4 regions of the Microbulbifer sp. ABM4_008 genome follow, and region 3 is predicted to be linked to each of the others. Evidence: predicted binding sites of a transcription regulator. Region 3 holds the regulator's gene; each other region holds the start of a gene.

Region 1 (4,579 bases), 2.4 Mb from region 3:
GCGATATAACCCTGCTGAATCAGGTAGGGCTCCAGCACATCTTCCAGAGTATCCCGCTCTTCACTGACTGCTGCAGCGAGACTGTCCACACCCACCGGTCCACCATCGAACTTCTCGATCATGGCCAATAGCATACGGCGATCCAGCTGGTCGAAACCACGGGAATCCACATTGAGCATATTAAGAGCGGCATCGGCAATGCCGGAATCCACGGCACCATCACCTTTAACTTCGGCGTAATCACGCACGCGGCGCAGCAGGCGGTTGGCTATTCGGGGGGTACCCCGAGCGCGACGAGCAACTTCGAGAGCACCACCTTCATCCATCTCCACTCCCATCAGGCCAGCGGAGCGACGGACAATACTGGTGAGATCCTCAACGTTGTAGAACTCAAGCCGCTGGACGATGCCGAAGCGATCCCGCAGTGGCGAGGTAAGCAGGCCCGCCCTCGTGGTGGCTCCCACCAATGTGAAGGGTGGCAGGTCTAGCTTAATCGAACGCGCCGCAGGCCCTTCGCCGATCATAATATCCAGCTGGTAATCTTCCATCGCCGGATACAGTACCTCTTCCACATGGGGGCTGAGGCGGTGGATCTCATCGATAAACAGCACATCCCCCGGCTCCAGGTTGGTCATCAACGCAGCCAGATCGCCAGCCTTCTCCAATACCGGGCCCGAGGTGGTCTTAATGGCCACTCCCATTTCGGCGGCGATGATATTTGCCAGGGTGGTTTTACCCAGCCCCGGCGGTCCGAATACCAGGGTGTGATCCAGGGCCTCTTTGCGCAGCTTGGCAGCCTGAATAAAGATCTCCATTTGCTCCCGCACCACTGGCTGACCCACATAATCATCCAGGGTTTTGGGGCGCACGGCGCGGTTGTACTGCTCTTCCTGGCCCGAGGGGCCCACAGGCTCCGGTGCCACCAAACGGTCGGCTTCGATCATTGCAACAACTCCAGGGCCTCAGCTTAAGCGGGGGCCATTCCCTTAAGGGCCAGGCGAATCAAAGTTGCACTATCGGCATCCGGCTGCTCCTTGCTGGCGCGGGCCACCATTTTGCTGGCTTCAGTGGGCTTGTAACCCAAAGCCGCCAGGGCGCTCTCCGCTTCACCGGTGTGATCCACCTTGGGCTCGGCAGCAGCGGCCATCAGGGGGATATCGTTGGCGTCGCCAAAATCCGGGGTCAGTTTATCCCTCAACTCCACAATCAGGCGCTCGGCAGTCTTTTTACCGACGCCGGGGACTTTGACCAGCGCCGCTACATTATCCTCCGACACACAACGGGCCAGGGCAGCGCCGTCCAGCCCGGATAAAATAGCCAGGGCCATCTTGGGACCCACTCCACTCACCTTGATCAGGGTGCGAAACAATTTGCGGTCCCCATCGCGAATAAAACCATATAACTGCTGGGCAGTTTCGGATACCGCTAAATGAGTGTGCAGCTGTACCGGCTGCCCCAGTGCGGGCAGTTCAAAAATTGTGGTCATGGGTGCGAGCACTTCATAGCCCACCCCCTGTACATCCACCAACAACAGAGGTGGCTGCACTGCGGCCAGGGTACCGCTCAATCTTCCAATCATGTGTTATTCCAGGTTTATATTGTCTGCGCCCTTTACGGGGCCAATTCTACCAGCCGATCACACGCTCAGGCGGCCGCGACGAAAACGACTGCGCGCACCGCCAGCGGTAAATACCAGGGTTTGCTCGGTATGCATATGACACAGAGCCACGGCCAGCGCATCGGCGGCATCCTCCTGGGGCGACGCAGGTAGGGACAGCAGGGTTTTCACCATGTGCTGGACCTGCAATTTATCCGCTCCTCCGTTGCCGACCACTGCCTGCTTCACTTTGCGAGCTTCATATTCGGCTACTGCCAGACCGCTATTTGTCCCAGCTACAATAGCTGCCCCCCGGGCCTGTCCCAATTTCAGGGCGGAGCCGGCGCTCTTGGACATAAAAACATTTTCAATTGCCATCTGAGCAGGCTGGTATTGCTGGGCAATCTGGCTCACTGCATCAAAAATCAGTTTGAGACGCTCAGGCAGGGGACCTTCGGGAATACGAATCACCCCGCTGGCCACATAGCGAGCCTTGCCCCGCTCCACATCGATAATTCCATAGCCCGTTTTTCGCGAGCCGGGGTCAATACCCAGGATTCGGGTCAAAAGGCAGCTCCCCAAATATCTGTATGTTTATATAGTGGTGGGAGTGTCCCAAGGTGAACAGGAAGCGTCAAGGGAGGGGGAGTAAGAAGGGCTTGAAAAGATAAAAAACCAGAGGCGGGACAGTAGCCGCCTCCAGTTACGGAACCGGCTTTAGCCCAGCTCCTCCATCACCTCTGCCGGAATATCCGCATTGGTGTAAACGTTTTGCACATCATCCAAGTCTTCCAGCATCTCGATCAGAGCGAGTACTTTTTCAGCACCGTCTTTATCCAGCGGAATCGTGGTGGACGGAATCATGGCAATTTCGGCACTGTCCGGGGTAAAACCAGCTGCAACCAGGGCGTCCTTAACCGTCAGGTAGTCCTGGAATTCAGTGGTAACTTCAACACTGCCGTCATCGTTGGATTCGATATCCTCAGCCCCGGCTTCGAGAGCTGCGTCCATCAACGCATCTTCATCCACTCCGGTCTCGTAGAACATCTGACCTTTGCGGGTAAACAGATAGCTAACGGAACCGTCGGTACCGAGGTTGCCACCGCGCTTGGTGAAGGCGTGACGCACTTCAGCCACGGTGCGGTTGCGGTTGTCAGTCAGGCACTCCACCAGGACCGCTACACCACCAACGCCGTAGCCCTCGTAAACTACGGCTTCGTAGTTTTCACCATCCGCATTGCCGGCGCCACGGGCGATAGCTTTGTCGATGGTGTCGCGCTTCATATTGGCGCCCAAAGCCTTATCGATAGTGGCGCGCAGCGCCGGGTTATCGTCCGGATTTGGCCCCGATTTGGCGGCTACCGTCAACTCGCGAATGATCTTGGTAAAGACCTTGCCCCGCTTGGCATCCTGAGCTGCTTTGCGGTGCTTAATATTGGCCCATTTACTATGTCCGGCCATTTTCCGTCTCTCTTCAGTCAGTGCGTAGGATGGGCCAAAGAGCGAAGCGAATCGCCCATCACTACGATTGGATGGGCCCGCTTCGCTCGGCCCATCGGGGAAAAATCAGCTGATTTTCTCTTCTTTTTGTCGCAGGCGAATACTCAGCTCACGCAGTTGTTTCGCATCTACAGCACCCGGGGCATCTGTCATCACACAGGCGGCGCTCTGGGTTTTCGGGAAAGCGATAACATCGCGAATAGAGTCACTGCCGGTCATCAACATCACCAGACGATCCAGGCCAAAGGCCAAGCCACCGTGGGGCGGCGCACCGTATTTGAGTGCATCCAGCAGGAAGCCGAACTTCTCGCGCTGCTCTTCAGCATCGATACCCAGGATGCGGAAAACCGCTTCCTGCATCAACTGGTCGTGGATACGAACAGAACCACCGCCCAGCTCGGTGCCGTTAAGCACCATATCGTAAGCGCGGGAAAGTGCTTCAAGCGGATTCTTTTCCAGCTCTTCCGGGGTACAGGAAGGCGCAGTGAAGGGGTGGTGCAACGCAGTCAGGCTGCCGTCGTCATTTTCTTCAAACATCGGGAAGGCGACAACCCACAAAGGCGCCCACTCGCTGGTGTACAGATCCAGGTCTTCACCCAGCTTGCAGCGCAATGCACCCAGAGCTTCAGAGACAATCTTGGCCTTGTCCGAGCCGAAGAAAAGAACATCACCGTCTTCCGCTTGCAGGCGATCGAGAATGGCTGCACGGGTTTCAAGCGTCAGGAATTTAACGATTGGCGACTGCAGACCATTTTCCAGGTCAGAGCGATCGTTAACCTTGATGTACGCCAGGCCCTTGGCGCCATAAATACCGACAAATTTGCCGTAATCGTCCAGCTGCTTGCGGGTCAGTTTCTTACAACCGCCAGGTACTTTAATCGCGGCAACACGTCCCTTCGGATCATTGGCCGGCCCGGAGAATACCTTGAAGTCCACCTCGGTCATCAGGTCCTTGATCTCCACCATCTCCAACGGAATACGCAGGTCCGGCTTGTCGGAACCGTAGCGCAGCATCGCCTGGTAGTGGGTCATGCGCGGGAATTCACCCAGATCAACACCCTTAAGCTCTTTAAACAGCTTGCGAACCATGTTCTCGGTGATCGACATGATTTCCTCTTCATCGAGGAAGGAGGTCTCAATATCGATCTGGGTAAATTCAGGCTGGCGATCAGCGCGTAAATCCTCATCGCGGAAACACTTAGCGATTTGGTAGTAGCGATCGAAACCAGAAACCATCAGCAACTGCTTAAACAGCTGTGGTGACTGTGGCAGAGCGAAGAACTTGCCCTCGTGAGTGCGGCTCGGCACCAGGTAATCCCGGGCACCTTCTGGGGTGGCGCGGGTCAGGATTGGGGTCTCGATATCGAGGAAGCCGTGCTCATCCAGGTAATTGCGGATTGCGGTAGTCAGCTTGGAACGAAAATACAGGTTGTTCTGCATTTCGTTGCGGCGCAGATCCAGATAGCGGTATTTCAAGCGGAT
Region 2 (4,579 bases), 1.3 Mb from region 3:
ATATTCTCGTTCATAATCATTGCTACCGCGGTGAGGAAATGGCGGTAATGATGGACGTTGCCAAGGAGTTTGATTTCAAAATTTCCACTTTCCACCACGCAGTGGAAGCTTACAAGGTTGCTGACCTGCTGGCTGAAAACAATGTTTGTGCGGCAATGTGGGCTGATTGGTGGGGCTTTAAGCATGAGGCCTACGATATGACCGAGGCCAATATCGCCATTGTGGATCAAGCCAAAGCCTGCGCAATGATTCACTCGGACTCCGGTGTTGGCGTACAGCATTTGCACGAGGAGACCGCGAAGGCAATGACTGCAGGACAGCGTGCGGGCTTCGATATTCAGCCAAAGGATGCAGTGGTTTGGATGACCTTGAACCCCGCCAAGGCTCTGGGTATTGCCGATCAAACTGGCAGCCTTGAGAGCGGCAAGATGGCGGATATCGTTGTTTGGTCCGGCAGCCCCTTCAGTGTTTACACCCATGTAGATCAAGTTTTCATCGATGGGGAATTGATGTTCGATCGCGCGGACAAGAAACGTCAGCCACGCACCGATTTCGAGTTGGGTATTCTCGATGCAGAGGGAGAGCGACTGTGAGAAAAGTAGCTGTTTATTGTGCGCTGGCCCTGGGGTTGATGTCAGCCGCTGGCCAGGCAGAGACCATCCTGATCAAGGGTGGCAAGGTACACACCTTGGCGGGGCAGGGCAGCCTGGAGTCCGCAGATATTCTGGTTGTGGATGGCAAGGTCCAGCAGGTAGCCCCCTCACTGGAGGTGAATGCAGATCAGGTAATTGATGCGCGCAACAAGGTGGTGACGCCCGGTGTGATAGCGCCCATTTCTGAACTGGGGTTGGTCGAGATCAGTGCGGCCAGCGCCACCAATGATCACCAGGTGACCGGTGACAGTATCGGTAGTGCCTTCAATCCGGTACCTGCTTACAACCCTAAGTCCACCCTGATCCCATTCAACCGGGCGGGTGGAGTCACCAGTGCCGTTGTTTCACCGGGAATCAGCACTTGGGACAGCGGTGCAATCGATGCTCAGCAGATATTTGCAGGGCAAAGTTTTGCCATCAAGTTGAATGGTGAATTTGATAGCGTCGAAGCAAAGAATGTTGCGCAAAAAGCTTATCTGGGAGAGTCCGGTGGCGAGCTGGCCGGTGGCAGCCGTGCCAACGCTTATGCCAAGGTGGAGAGTGCTCTGCGTGAAGCTCAGGAGTATCGTGATAATCGCGCAGCGATTCACCGTGGAGAGTGGCGAGAGCTGGATTACGATCTGGCAGATCTGCAAGCTCTGCAGCCTGTGATCGATGGCAAGGAGCCTTTGATGGTAACTGCCAACCGGGCCAGTGATATCCTCGCGGTATTAGAACTGGGTGAAGCCTTCAAGGTGAAGCTCATTATAATCGGTGCAGCTGAGGGCTGGATGGTTGCCGATAAACTGGCGCAAGCACAAGTGCCTGTTGTGATCGATGCAATCAACAACATTCCAGCATCATTCTCAAGTTTGGGCGCACGCCTGGATAATGCTGCACTTCTGGCCAAGGCTGGGGTGACGGTAGCTATCAGTGGCCCAGATATGGTGGCTAGCCACAACGTTTACCTCTCGCGCCAATCGGCGGGCAACGCTGTAGCCCATGGTATGCCTTATGAGGAAGCGCTAAAGGCAATCAGTAGCAATGTTGCTGAGATTTTTAACCTTGAGGGCGGTACGTTGGAGAAGGGCGCGGTTGCGGATATTGTGATCTGGAGCGGTGATCCCCTGGAAGTTACCAGCTACGCTGAGCAGATCCTGATTGAGGGTGAGAATCAATCCCTGGTGAATCGCTCAACGCGCCTCAGAGATCGACACCTCAAGCCCGCAAAGGGCCATGAATTTGGTTACAAGCACTAGTATGCAAAGAGCGGGCTTCTAGCCCGCTTTTCTTTTTCCGCCTATTGATCTGAAAGGTCCATTGGCTTGTACAGGATTTGTGTGGCGGAATACTTGCTTTCGGGGATATATTCCCTGGCCAGATTGATAAGAACAAGGAAAAAACATGGCGAATATCACAGCACTCTACACCGGCCTCTGTGCGCTTCTGATTATTTACTTGGCATTCAGGGTAGTCGAGTTTCGTCGCACAAAGAAAGTGGGAATTGGAACCGGAGATGATCGTTTCAATGAGATTAGGGTGCGAGTTCACGCTAATGCGATTGAGTACACTCCGATAGCGTTGCTTCTGTTGCTGGCTGCAGAGTTGGGCGGTTTGCCTGCACTGTGGTTACACCTCTTCGGGGCGCTCTTTTTTATCTCACGGGTATTTCATGCCTATGGACTGACCAAGGGCAAAGGCGGGCTGCACTTTGGGCGCTTCTGGGGAACTTTAATCAGCTGGGTCGTTATCGTTGTGTTAGCGGTCATTAACATTGCTAATGCCGTAATTAATCTTTGAAGTTTATTGGTGAGGCTCAGTATGAGCCCCACGCAAAAAAGCCCGGTAGAACCGGGCAGAGTACAGGGATGAATCTATAAGCGTTTACTGATTGGCGGCGAGCGGAGTTACGCGATCATCTTCGCTCTCCTGCACCATGTTTTCGTCTTCTTCGAGTAGTACTTCAGGCTTCCCTTTACAGGCTTTAGCCAGGGCATCGCGGCGTTTGGCCAACAGCAGGCCGATCTCTTCGCCCACTTGCTCATCAATGCTGTCGATGTGGCGCTCAATCAGCGACGTGATATTAGCTGCGAGCTCCAGCATCTTATCGTGTTCTTCAGCGTCTTTTTTGTTGTCGAACATTGCTCCGTCTCTATCGCATTTCCAAACAGCTACTACGGCCATCGTGTGCCTCCCAATCGTCTATTAGACTGTCCACTTAGTTTGTATGCCGCTACCCTAACTGTATAAATATTCAGTGTCAACGATGCGGTGAAGAAAGGGCTCTATGCGGTCAAAAAACCAGCAGGTGCGATGATTGGTCCGCCATTAAGCGTGAACACTGTCATAATGTGCATACAGCCAGACGCATTCCCCCCGGGGCGACTGGCTGTCTTCACATCATTTAACAGGCCCGCTTGCGGGCCTGTTTTTTATTTGGGTGTGGTGAAACTGAGGTAGTGAAGGTTTCTGCAGGCCTGTGGCTTTAGATGCTAAGGATCAGCCGGGCAGCCAGTCCTATCAGTAAGATCCCGAAAACCTGTTGGATGCGATGGCCAATATGCTTGCTGACCAGCTGGCGTTTACGGCTGGCGTGAACCGCCAGGGCAACGATGCAGTACCAAATTGCATCCACTCCTGAAACCAGCGCCGCCATGCCCAGCTTGGTGCTCAGGGCTTGCTGTTCTGACACAAACTGGCTGAATAGGGCGGTGAAAAATACAGCGATCTTGGGGTTGAAGAAGGCAACACCAAAACCTTGAGCGATAGAGCGCTTCAGGCTCTGGTGAGGAGGTTGTACGGTTGCAGTACTGGTACCCGGTGCGGGCGCACTGAGGGCTTTCCAGCCCAGGTAGACCAGCATTGCTGCACCGGCCCACTGCAGAATGTTAAATAGAAGAGGAGAGCTAGTAATCAGCACCGCCAGGCCAAATGCGGTAAGAATTGCGTATATAGCGACCCCGGCTCCGTGAGCAATAGCACTGGCCAGGCCTTGCTGTAGGCCTGAGGAGGCGCTGCGTAAGACGATAAGAAGACTCGGTCCCGGAGACATAGCGCCGAGGGCACAGATCCCCGCGAGAGATAACCAACTGAGTAAATCCATTATTTAAAGCCGCCCCCTTGAGCCAGCCATTCTTTTTCTGCTTGAGTGGAAGTGCGACCCAAAGCCGCATTGCGGTGAGGGAAGCGCCCAAATCGCTCGATGACCTCTTGATGGGCAAGGGCGTATCGATAATGAGTGTCGAGATAGGGCGAGGCAATTTTGTCTTCTGCGAAGGTTTGCTGCAACTGCCGAAAGTAGTCTACCGAGCGCTGCTGGGTCACGAGGTCTTCGCTGTGCTCTAGCGGCATGCCCAGGAATATCTGCTGGTAGAGCCCAAGATTCGGGGCCTCTCCGCGCTGAATCAGTGACATCGTAATTGCCAGAGCCCGGGAGTCTGCAGCGAATGCCTGGCTGGTGCCCCGGTAAATGTTTCTGGATAATTGGTCACAAACCAGTAGCAAGGCGAGTTCGCCTTCCAAAGTTTGCCGCCAACGGTCCAGCTCTCCACGCTGCGCTGACTCGGTAATAGTTCCAAATCTTGTCTTGATGTCAGCGTCCACTTCCGGAGTAGCGGCAAACCATAAACTCTGCTTCTCTGCAGCAATAGAGTTGCCACGAATATCGGTGCTGCCAAACCAAAAAACCAGGACATCATCAGGGGTTGTCATATCGAAGTTCTCATTCCGTGTTGTGTTCCGAGTTTATCCGATCGTTCCAGCCCAGTGATGACCAGTAGAAGGTGGTTCCAAGTGTTGGCGTAAAAAAAATTATACAGCTGCATCCAAGTGCCCCCCCCGAATCGTCATAGTGGCGTACAAGGGAAAATCGGGAGATCACAATGTTTACTGCGAGATCAACTAAAAAGGTACAATTTTGCGTCGCGCTAACTCTGGTAGTTGCGGCT
Region 3 (4,579 bases):
CCGATCACCGGCCTGCCACCCATGGCCGACAACCGATGAGTGGACTCCGGTTTGGGCACAAAGGTATCCAGTGCCGCCAGCGCCTCAAAAGCGCCGACACGATTGTTGCATACGATACCCATATCACAACCGGCTTCCAGGGCTGCGCGAATCCTATCGCCATAGCCTCCGGCCGCACCCGCCCCCTCCATAGACAGATCATCACTAAAAATCACTCCATTGAATCCCAGCTGTCGCCGCAATACATCCTGCAGCCAATAGCGGGAGAATCCCACCGGCTGGCTATCAATGTTGATGAAGTGGATATGGGCCGGCATCACCGCAGTAAGTTCCTGGGTTCCAATACAATCGATAAACGGAAGTGCATCGGTTGCCAAGACCTGATCCAACGAGCGCTTATCCTCTGGCAACTCCACATGACTGTCTTCCAGCACGTGGCCATGCCCCGGAAAATGCTTGCCTGTCGTGGCCATTCCCGCTTCGCGCATCCCTTGGATAAAGGGGCGAGCCAGTGCGGTTAATTGGGCGGGGTCGGGACAAAAACTCCGATCGCCGATCACCCTGCTGTGACTGTCATCCGCATCCAAAACCGGCGCGAAGCTAAAATCCACTCCTACAGCCAGCAACTCTGCGGCCAGCAGCCACCCCACATCCTGCAACTGCTCGTTACTGGCGACAGCACTGAGAGCCTGCATTGAGGGTATTCGCGTAAAGTCATCGCGAAACCGCTGAACCCTGCCACCCTCCTGATCTACCGCTAGCAGGATCTCTGGTCGCACCGCACGGATGGAGTTAACCAATTGGATAAGCTGCTGGCGATCCCGATAGTTTCTCGCAAAAAAGATCAGCCCGCCCACCATCGGATGCCGAAGTAACTCACAGTCTTCCTCGGTGAGTTCAAGCCCCTCGATATCCACCATGACCGGTCCGGGTGGTAAAGACATATTAAGTTCCTTATCGATTTAAGAGTGCGCCCACTAATTATCAACCTTCAACATGGCCGAAGCAGCGGGTACCAATCGCTCAAGAGTCTGGGTCAGGGTACTGTCAGAACCGAAATCCTCCCGCAGGATAGCCTCAATCGCATCGTGGCTCGACAGTGTGAAAATGGTCGCTCCCAGCATAAAGTAGAGGCGCCAATAGAAAGTTTCTGGGTCCAAGCCCGGTAACGCTTCAGCCAGCAGTCCGGCAAAACGGCGGTAAGTATCCCCGTATCGAGATACGATAAATCGACGCAAATGCCCCTGGAACTGGGTATAGGCCAACCCTAAAAGACGCATAAATCGCTGTGGATCCTTTCCCTCCAGCCCAAGGCTTCCCAACCCAACTCGATACAGGCATTCGATCAGCTCCTCCACCCCCAGGGGCTGCCCCAGGGCAATACGGCGATCAAGCTCTTCTTCCAGAGCGTTAGTGAAAGGCGTTAAAAAGCGTTCAAATACCGCCTGTATCAATTCTTTCTTGGAGCCGAAATGGTAGTTAACTGCCGCCAGATTAACCCCGGCCGTGCTCGTAATTGTTCTCAATGAGGTTTCAGGAAAACCCCGTTCGGCAAACAGCACTTCCGCTGCATCGAGTATCCGGCTGACCGTATCTATCTGGCTCATAAGTATCAAACCACCATTTAAAACATACGTTTAATCGACGCCAGAGTAGCACATTCTCGTTGATCTAGAGCCCGCCAGCTAAGCTCTCCACTCAGCAAGGTACAAGAGTAAAAATAACAGGGAAAAGTATGTCAGGCGGTAAGATCAATACTGCTGGAGTTGATCTCCCGCCAACTTGAGCAAGTACGCCACCCCACCAGCCGACATAGCCTTTTAGTCCGGGGGCAGCTTTAACAAAAATAACTTTGAAAATTTTTTCGGTATTTTAAGATCACCCGAATAATTATTCTTTCACCTGCATATATTTCATAATCAGGGCCGCAGCCTCCTCCACACTATCAACGATATGAAAAAGGTCGAGATCACTGGCATCGATACAATCGCGCTCTAACACTGTATCTACCAACCAATCGTACAACCCACTCCAGTAACGCTTACCTACCAACACAATTGGGAAACGCCGCACTTTCTGCGTTTGCACCAAGGTAAGAGCTTCAAACAACTCATCCAACGTGCCGTAGCCACCGGGAAGTCCAACGAATCCAAGTGCGTGTTTTACAAACATAAATTTCCGTACAAAAAAATATCGGAAGTTCAAACTGATGTCCTGATATGGATTTGCCGCCTGTTCAAAAGGCAGTTCTATGTTTAGCCCAATTGATGCGCCGGGCTGCCCGAAAGCCCCTCGGTTACAAGCCTCCATCAGCCCCGGCCCACCACCGGTAATCACGGGGATCCCTTCAGCCGCGAGCAACTCTCCCAACTTTACCCCCTGCTGATATTCAGGACTATCCTCTGTAAATCTCGCCCCTCCAAACACTGTCACTGCACCACCTAAGGCTATCAGCCGCTCTATCCCATCTACCAATTCAGACTGAATACGAAGCACTCTCCAGGCTTCCGGCATTTTTGCATCCAACATTATTTTTCCCTCTTTGTCAGTTCCTTCAACGCTTTCTTCTCTCCTTGCTTTCTCCATCAATGTAGCAGCTCACAAAGACTAAAACCTGAGGATTGCGCGAACAATAAATCTGTATATAATTCCAGCAACTGTATATAAATACAGAAAACTAGGTAAATCTATGACCAATCTCACCGCTCGTCAGTCCCAGGTTCTCGACCTGATCAAGTCCTACCTGGATGAAACAGGCTACCCGCCAACGCGGGCAGAAATTGCCCAGGAGCTCGGCTTCCGCTCACCCAATGCCGCCGAGGAACACCTGAAAGCGCTCGCCAGAAAAGGCGCCATTGAGATGGTTGCCGGCGCTTCCCGAGGCATTCGAATTCCGGATCACCAATCCGGCTTGCCGATTGTGGGTAGAGTAGCTGCGGGGAATCCCATACTCGCCAGCGAACATATTGAAGATTATTGCGACTTGCCCGCGAGCTTCTTCCATCCCCCCGCAGATTATTTGTTGAGGGTACACGGTATGAGTATGCGAGATGCGGGCATTCTCGATGGAGACTTGCTGGCAGTGCAAAAGACCGAGCAGGTGCGCAATGGCCAAATCGTGGTTGCCCGTATCGATGATGAAGTCACTGTGAAGCGCTTTCGCCGCAAGGGAAATCAGGCAACCGTTCAGTTGCTACCTGAAAATGATGACTTTGAGTTAATTCAAGTCGATATGAGAGATAAGAACTTTGTGATTGAGGGATTAGCCGTAGGGGTTATTCGCCAAACGCCTTAAGCCCCTAAAAACGACAACAGCGGCCATTGGCCGCTGTTGATAAGACTCGAACTAACGCTGATGTTAGTGAATAGTATGATTTACCGGCATTAAATCATCTTCTTCCTCGAAGTAACCAGCCTCAAGATCGTCTAGATTTTGTACGGCTTCAATGCCCGCTTCCAACATAGCCCTTGCCACAGCAACCTTGTTCTTGCGCAGAAACTGAAGGCTTTCTGCAGAAAAAGAAATGCTTACCAAAGGGTCCTCTTTATGGCCAGCACGACGCAAAGCTACATCGCCATTAGCCAGCTCGATTATTTCAAAAGTTTCGGAGGACATTCGCTTTTCCTTCACGGCACAACAGTTTGCGCCCAGTGTACCACAGGCTTGCGATAAGTTTCATTCATCCAATTTGAGGGCTTCTGGCTCCTGACTTTCGAGGCAGTCTATTACCAGTACGCTATATCAAAGAATTACCTAAACCACTCAAGAGATCACAAGAGAAAAGTGAATTGCTTTGCACGTTGCACCTGTTGCGGGTTATGTCGAGTGGGCCACAACTACTCTATTGTGACTCACTCAAAGGACAGCGGACTTTCCCGCAGAGGTGCGCCTAATATCAACAACCTTCAAAATTCGCAGGAATATTACGAATCTATTCAGAAGTTCACCGAGGTCGAGTAAGCGTATTAGTTAACACTCATCCAAGTGAGCGCGCTGCCTCACCACCAACTCACTCAGAGAACGATGCCACTGAAGCAATAACTCTTTGGACAAAGGTGCAAACTCGGGCTTGGCAACTTCGTTGTGTAGCGGGATTAAATTAACCTGTTGCTGTTTTTCATCAGCACCCACAGATATTTTCTGCTGCTCTTCCCAGGCGTAAAGCATATGGGATAACCAACTCTGCGGATCGCCGACCAGGCCGGACAGCTCATTGGCCTCCGCACTAGCCCTACCCTGAACGCCCAGCGCATCAATGATCAACTGCGGAGACTCCGGTTCAAATCCCAGCTGAAGCTGGGCGGCCTGCTCTGCAAGAAAAGCCCGATAGGCCTTGCACAACTGCATCAACGCTGCCTCTTCCAGCGCATCGCGCTGGAGAGGCAAGTCCCACGGCTGTTGCAGCAACAGCTGGCTCTTGCGTAGAGCCGAAGTGACATGAATCGTGTAAGAGTTACTCATTACCTACTTCTTTGCCGCTGTCTTTTTAGCTGCCGGTTTCTTGCGCTTGGCAGCAGTGCTCTTGGTGGAGGCCTCTACTTTCCAACCACCATCGCGATAAAAAGCACGCCAACCGGT
Region 4 (4,579 bases), 780 kb from region 3:
GGTCATATTTAAGTGGTTGTGTTCATCCTTATTCAAACATTATGAAATTTAGCAGATCTTACAAATTCGTAGGACCGCTACGCCTAAACCGTAGAGTGTTTCTACCTATTATAAATCTGATTTTTTTATGTTATATGATTTAAGGATTGTCTTGATAATTTCTTATAAAAAGAAAATATCTCATAAAATTTTCAGCCAAAGTAAATCTACTATGAGTCATAGAAATAGGCTCTATGACTCATTTAATGGGTATTTTGTGAGTCATAGAAATAGGCTCTATGACTCATTTAATGAGTATTTTGTGAGCCATATAAAGCCTTACACAACTTCTGAGCTTGGCTTAAAATACGGAAGGCCTTAAAAGGTGGCATTCAAATCAACAGTTTGCACTTAATATCTATATATAAGATTTGGTTTGTTATCGATTTTGAACTAGTAACGAAGGATATATTGTTATATTCATCCTCATTTATTCCTGCTGCATAGGCTGCACGACTACCTCTCCCGCTGAGTGCACTCGCAGATGTGGCAATATTCACACTTTATAATTAGTGTTCAAACTTTATTATTCAGTGTTCAAACTTTTTCTACAGTGTTCAAACTTTATTGTACCGGCACACCATTAAGCCACCTCTCCTGCAGCATGACCTGAAGCCCAAGCCCATTGGAAATTAAACCCGCCGAGCCAGCCGGTTACATCGAGAACCTCACCAATAAAATAAAGCCCCTGCCGGGTTTTACATTCCATAGTACGGGAAGAGACCTGTGCAGTATCGACTCCACCTAATGTTACCTCAGCAGTGCGATATCCCTCAGTGCCCGCCGGTACCAATTTCCAGCTTTGTAACTTTTCCCCAGCTTGCTGTAACTCCCCCTCCCCAAACTGTTTTAGGGGGCGGCTAACAATTTGCGCTCGCTGCAGGAAAAACTGTACTAACTTTTTGCTCCAAACCTCAGCCAAAACGCTGTGTAAGTGGCCATCCGGGCTCTGTTGTCGGCGCAGCGGTAACCACTCTGCCAGATTTTTCTCTGGAGCCAAGTCAAATATTACCATTTGACCTTCTCGCCAGTGGCTGGAAATTTGCAAAACCGCTGGCCCACTCAGTCCCCTGTGAGTGAACAGCATCTGCTCCTGGAAACTACCTTCAGCGCAAGAAGCAGTCACTGAAAGGGAGGTTCCAGGCAAGGTACCCTGACGCTCCAATTGCCGTTTATGCTGGGTGAATGGCACTAGCGCTGCTCGAGTTGGGACTAAATCAAGCCCAAACTGCTCAGCGATCTCATAGCCAAACCCGCTCGCCCCCATGGTGGGAATAGAAAGGCCTCCAGTAGCCACGACCAAGGATTCACAGGTAACCGTCCCCATACTGGTTTCGACCTTATACCCCTGCCCCAGAGCTTGAATTTGAGTAATGCTGCAGCGCGTGCGGATCTGTGCCTTGGCCGCACGGCATTCCGTTAGTAACAAGTCGACAATATCCCTTGATTTATTGTCGCAAAAGAGCTGACCGAGGGTTTTCTCGTGGTAGGCAACCCCGTGCTTCTCCACCAGTGCAATAAAGTCCCACTGGCTATAGCGAGCCAAGGCGGACTTACAAAAATGGGGGTTATTACTGTAGAAGTTCTCTGCACTGGTGTAGAGATTGGTAAAGTTGCAGCGGCCACCACCAGACATCAGGATTTTCTTTCCGACTTTGTTGGCGTGGTCCAGGACCAACACGTTGCGCCCGCGCTGGCCCGCTGTAGCCGCGCACATTAGTCCAGCTGCCCCAGCGCCAATGACCAATACATCGACGCTTTCCGGTAGCTGGCTGGTAGAAACCTCTGTCATAGGTAGGAAATAGTACTGCAGTAAGATCGGTGATCAGGTGCGAGGCAGGGTAACGCCGCGCTGGCCCTGGTATTTGCCACCACGATCGGCATAGGACACATCACAAACTTCATCGGATTCGAAGAACAGCATCTGTGCCACGCCCTCGTTGGCATAGATCTTCGCGGGCAAGTTAGTGGTGTTGGAGAACTCCAAAGTCACATGACCTTCCCACTCCGGCTCCAGTGGCGTCACATTGACGATAATACCGCAACGGGCATAAGTGGATTTACCCAGGCAAACCGTCAATACAGAGCGCGGGATACGGAAATACTCCACCGTACGCGCCAGGGCAAAGGAGTTTGGCGGAATAATGCAGTGGTCGCCTTCAACATCCACAAAGCTGTTTTCATCGAAGGTCTTGGGATCAACTGTCGCTGAGTGAACATTGGTGAAAATCTTAAATTCACGAGCACAGCGAACATCGTAGCCATAGCTGGAGGTGCCATAGGAGATGAGTCGATCGCCATTATCGTTATGACGCACCTGACCAGCCTCAAAAGGCTCAATCATACCGTGCTGCTCTGCCATGCGGCGAATCCACTTGTCGGACTTGATACTCACTCCGTCCCCCTGAATAGAATAATTAGTGCTCAATTAAAGAGGCGGAATCATAGCCGGTTTAGGCTGTGCAAAAAAGTGCCTATCCAATGAATTCTCACTTGTTGCCACTGGATAGATACTGTATAAATTAACAGTATCACTGTATACACATACAGATTAAGACGAAGACAGTGGCCAGATCGGACTAAAATTCAGTGGTGGAATCGTGGGCAGCGCAGAAAACTTCATAGAAAACAATCAGTTAGAAAGCCAGGCAAAACACCAGAAACTGGCACAGTTACTCACCAGAGCCGACATCTGGCAAGCAGCGAATGAACCCCGACGACAGCGAAACGGCATCGCCAGTGGTTATCCAAGCCTCGATGCCCTCCTAGCGAACCACGGCTGGCCAAGAGGGGCCACTACTGAGCTACTCATGGACCAGATGGGTATCGGTGAACTCACCTTAATACTACCGGCCCTGGCAGGCCTCACTCAGAGGGGGCAAATGGTCATACTGATCAATCCACCCCATATCCCCTATGCGCCCTCATTGGCCAACAGTGGTATCCGCCTTGAGAACCTGCTGATCCTGCACCCCCGAGGCCCCAAGGATACTCTCTGGGCGATCGAGCAGTCCCTACAGTCCGGAAGCTGTGGTGCCTTACTCAGCTGGCAGGGGCGGCAATCCCTGAACCATAAAGATCTTCGCCGCCTGCAGCTCGCTGCCCGCAATGGGGACTGTCTGCACTTCCACTTTCGCCCTCAGTGTGAAACAGCAAACCCCTCACCCGCGAGCTTGCGCCTACAGCTCACACCCAGGGAAGGAGAGCTGGTGCTAAGGCTTTTAAAACAATTGGGTGGAAACTCTGGCCAAAACCTCTATTTGGCAAGAGCAGCAAAACTGGTCCGACGGGACCAACCTATGCACTGAACGGTTTCAAGGGGTAGCTCCATGCTATGGCTTTGTATTCAATTCCCCAGGCTTCCGTTAGAAGTTCTGACCCGCGCTCAGCAACAAGGAGAAGAGGCTCTACCCCAAGTTGTGGTTGAAAAACAGTTGGTGATTGATAGAAACCCAGCGGCATCCCAATGCGGCGTTGAGACCGGACTCAGTATTGCCACTGCGTCTGCTCTCTGTGCAGATTTACAGCTGCTACAACGCGATTCCCAGCGGGAACAACAAGAGTTACAGCAACTGGCCCAGTGGGCATACAGCTTTACACCACTTGTATCACCTCAGTCCGCAGGGCCTATGAGCAATGGTGAGAGCACTCCCGCCCACCTCTACCTGGAGCTGAGCGGCTGCCTAAAGGCCAGCGGTGGCTTCAAGGCATTGATACAGCAGCTGAGCGATGAGCTTGAGCAGATGGGAATCCACAGCCTGATGGGCCTCGGCCACAGCCCCAGTGCAGCTCATATGCTAAGCCAACTGACCGAACACCGGCACTGGCTTGCGCAATCAGATTCTCCGCCCAGCCCTCAGCAGTGGAGACAGTGGATTAGCTTTGCCCCATCCAAGCTCCTTAGTTGCGACAACAAAACTATTTCCAAGCTCTACGCATGTGGTATCAAGCGAGTAAGCCAGCTGCTCGCTATTCCACTCTCTGAGGTAGGCTCTCGTTTTGGTCGCCCATTTGTGGACTACCTGGCACGCCTGAACGGAACTCGCCAAGATCCAGTCTGTAGTTATCAGCCCCCTGCACAATTCCGCAGCGAGTTATTTTTCCCCAGCCCCTTGGATAATAGCGAACAACTGCTATTTCCTATCGGTCGCCTACTAAGGGAATTATGCTCCCAGTTGCAGCGACGCCAGCTCTACACACAACAGTTAAATTGGCATATGGATTTCGGCCAAAATAAATCTCAGGAAATAACCGTAGAACTCTCCACTCCGCAGTTGGATCCTCAACGCCTAATAGCACTAACCAAGCTGCAAATGGAAAGAGTAACTCTTGATCATCCAGTGCAGTCCATTAGCTTAAATTGCAAGCATTTAATCCCCTTGGAGCAGGGATCACTGGATGAAGATTTATTTGCTGAAGGCAGCCAACATAAACGCAATCAACAGCTATTAGACAAATTAAAAGCCCGCCTCGGTCATCAAGCACTCTCGGGAATTGCCCTAAAAGAAAGCTACCTACCAGAGCAGGCCTGGCAAAATAC

What was found. Region 3 encodes LexA, which represses DNA repair genes until DNA is damaged. Its sites were predicted from a motif close to ACTGTNTNTANANACAGT; they were not measured.
Region 1: ruvC (crossover junction endodeoxyribonuclease RuvC) is a predicted target of LexA. The motif match lies at 2,183-2,200, and genes of this name have one in related genera.
Region 2: ACYX4J_RS13275 (YebG family protein) is a predicted target of LexA. The motif match lies at 2,874-2,891, and genes of this name have one in related genera.
Region 4: imuA (translesion DNA synthesis-associated protein ImuA) is a predicted target of LexA. The motif match lies at 2,573-2,590, and genes of this name have one in related genera.

What each region holds. Positions count from the first base shown of each region.
Region 1 is NZ_CM149970.1:4,156,445-4,161,023, forward strand. It holds gene ruvB (Holliday junction branch migration DNA helicase RuvB) at 1-944, opposite strand, end outside; gene ruvA (Holliday junction branch migration protein RuvA) at 968-1,579, opposite strand; gene ruvC (crossover junction endodeoxyribonuclease RuvC) at 1,637-2,164, opposite strand; gene ACYX4J_RS18055 (YebC/PmpR family DNA-binding transcriptional regulator) at 2,315-3,058, opposite strand; gene aspS (aspartate--tRNA ligase) at 3,164-4,579, opposite strand, start outside.
Region 2 is NZ_CM149970.1:3,102,452-3,107,030, reverse strand. It holds gene ACYX4J_RS13290 (amidohydrolase) at 1-593, shown strand, start outside; gene ACYX4J_RS13285 (amidohydrolase family protein) at 590-1,891, shown strand; gene ACYX4J_RS13280 (MAPEG family protein) at 2,037-2,432, shown strand; gene ACYX4J_RS13275 (YebG family protein) at 2,517-2,816, opposite strand; gene ACYX4J_RS13270 (LysE family translocator) at 3,118-3,735, opposite strand; gene ACYX4J_RS13265 (DUF924 family protein) at 3,735-4,343, opposite strand; gene ACYX4J_RS13260 (hypothetical protein) at 4,514-4,579, shown strand, end outside.
Region 3 is NZ_CM149970.1:1,800,515-1,805,093, reverse strand. It holds gene nagZ (beta-N-acetylhexosaminidase) at 1-944, opposite strand, end outside; gene ACYX4J_RS07915 (TetR/AcrR family transcriptional regulator) at 978-1,607, opposite strand; gene ACYX4J_RS07910 (LOG family protein) at 1,891-2,529, opposite strand; gene lexA (transcriptional repressor LexA) at 2,690-3,295, shown strand; gene ACYX4J_RS07900 (hypothetical protein) at 3,359-3,616, opposite strand; gene ACYX4J_RS07895 (DUF6586 family protein) at 3,971-4,462, opposite strand; gene topA (type I DNA topoisomerase) at 4,466-4,579, opposite strand, start outside.
Region 4 is NZ_CM149970.1:1,021,804-1,026,382, reverse strand. It holds gene ACYX4J_RS04485 (BaiN/RdsA family NAD(P)/FAD-dependent oxidoreductase) at 623-1,831, opposite strand; gene dcd (dCTP deaminase) at 1,865-2,434, opposite strand; gene imuA (translesion DNA synthesis-associated protein ImuA) at 2,640-3,347, shown strand; gene ACYX4J_RS04470 (Y-family DNA polymerase) at 3,369-4,579, shown strand, end outside.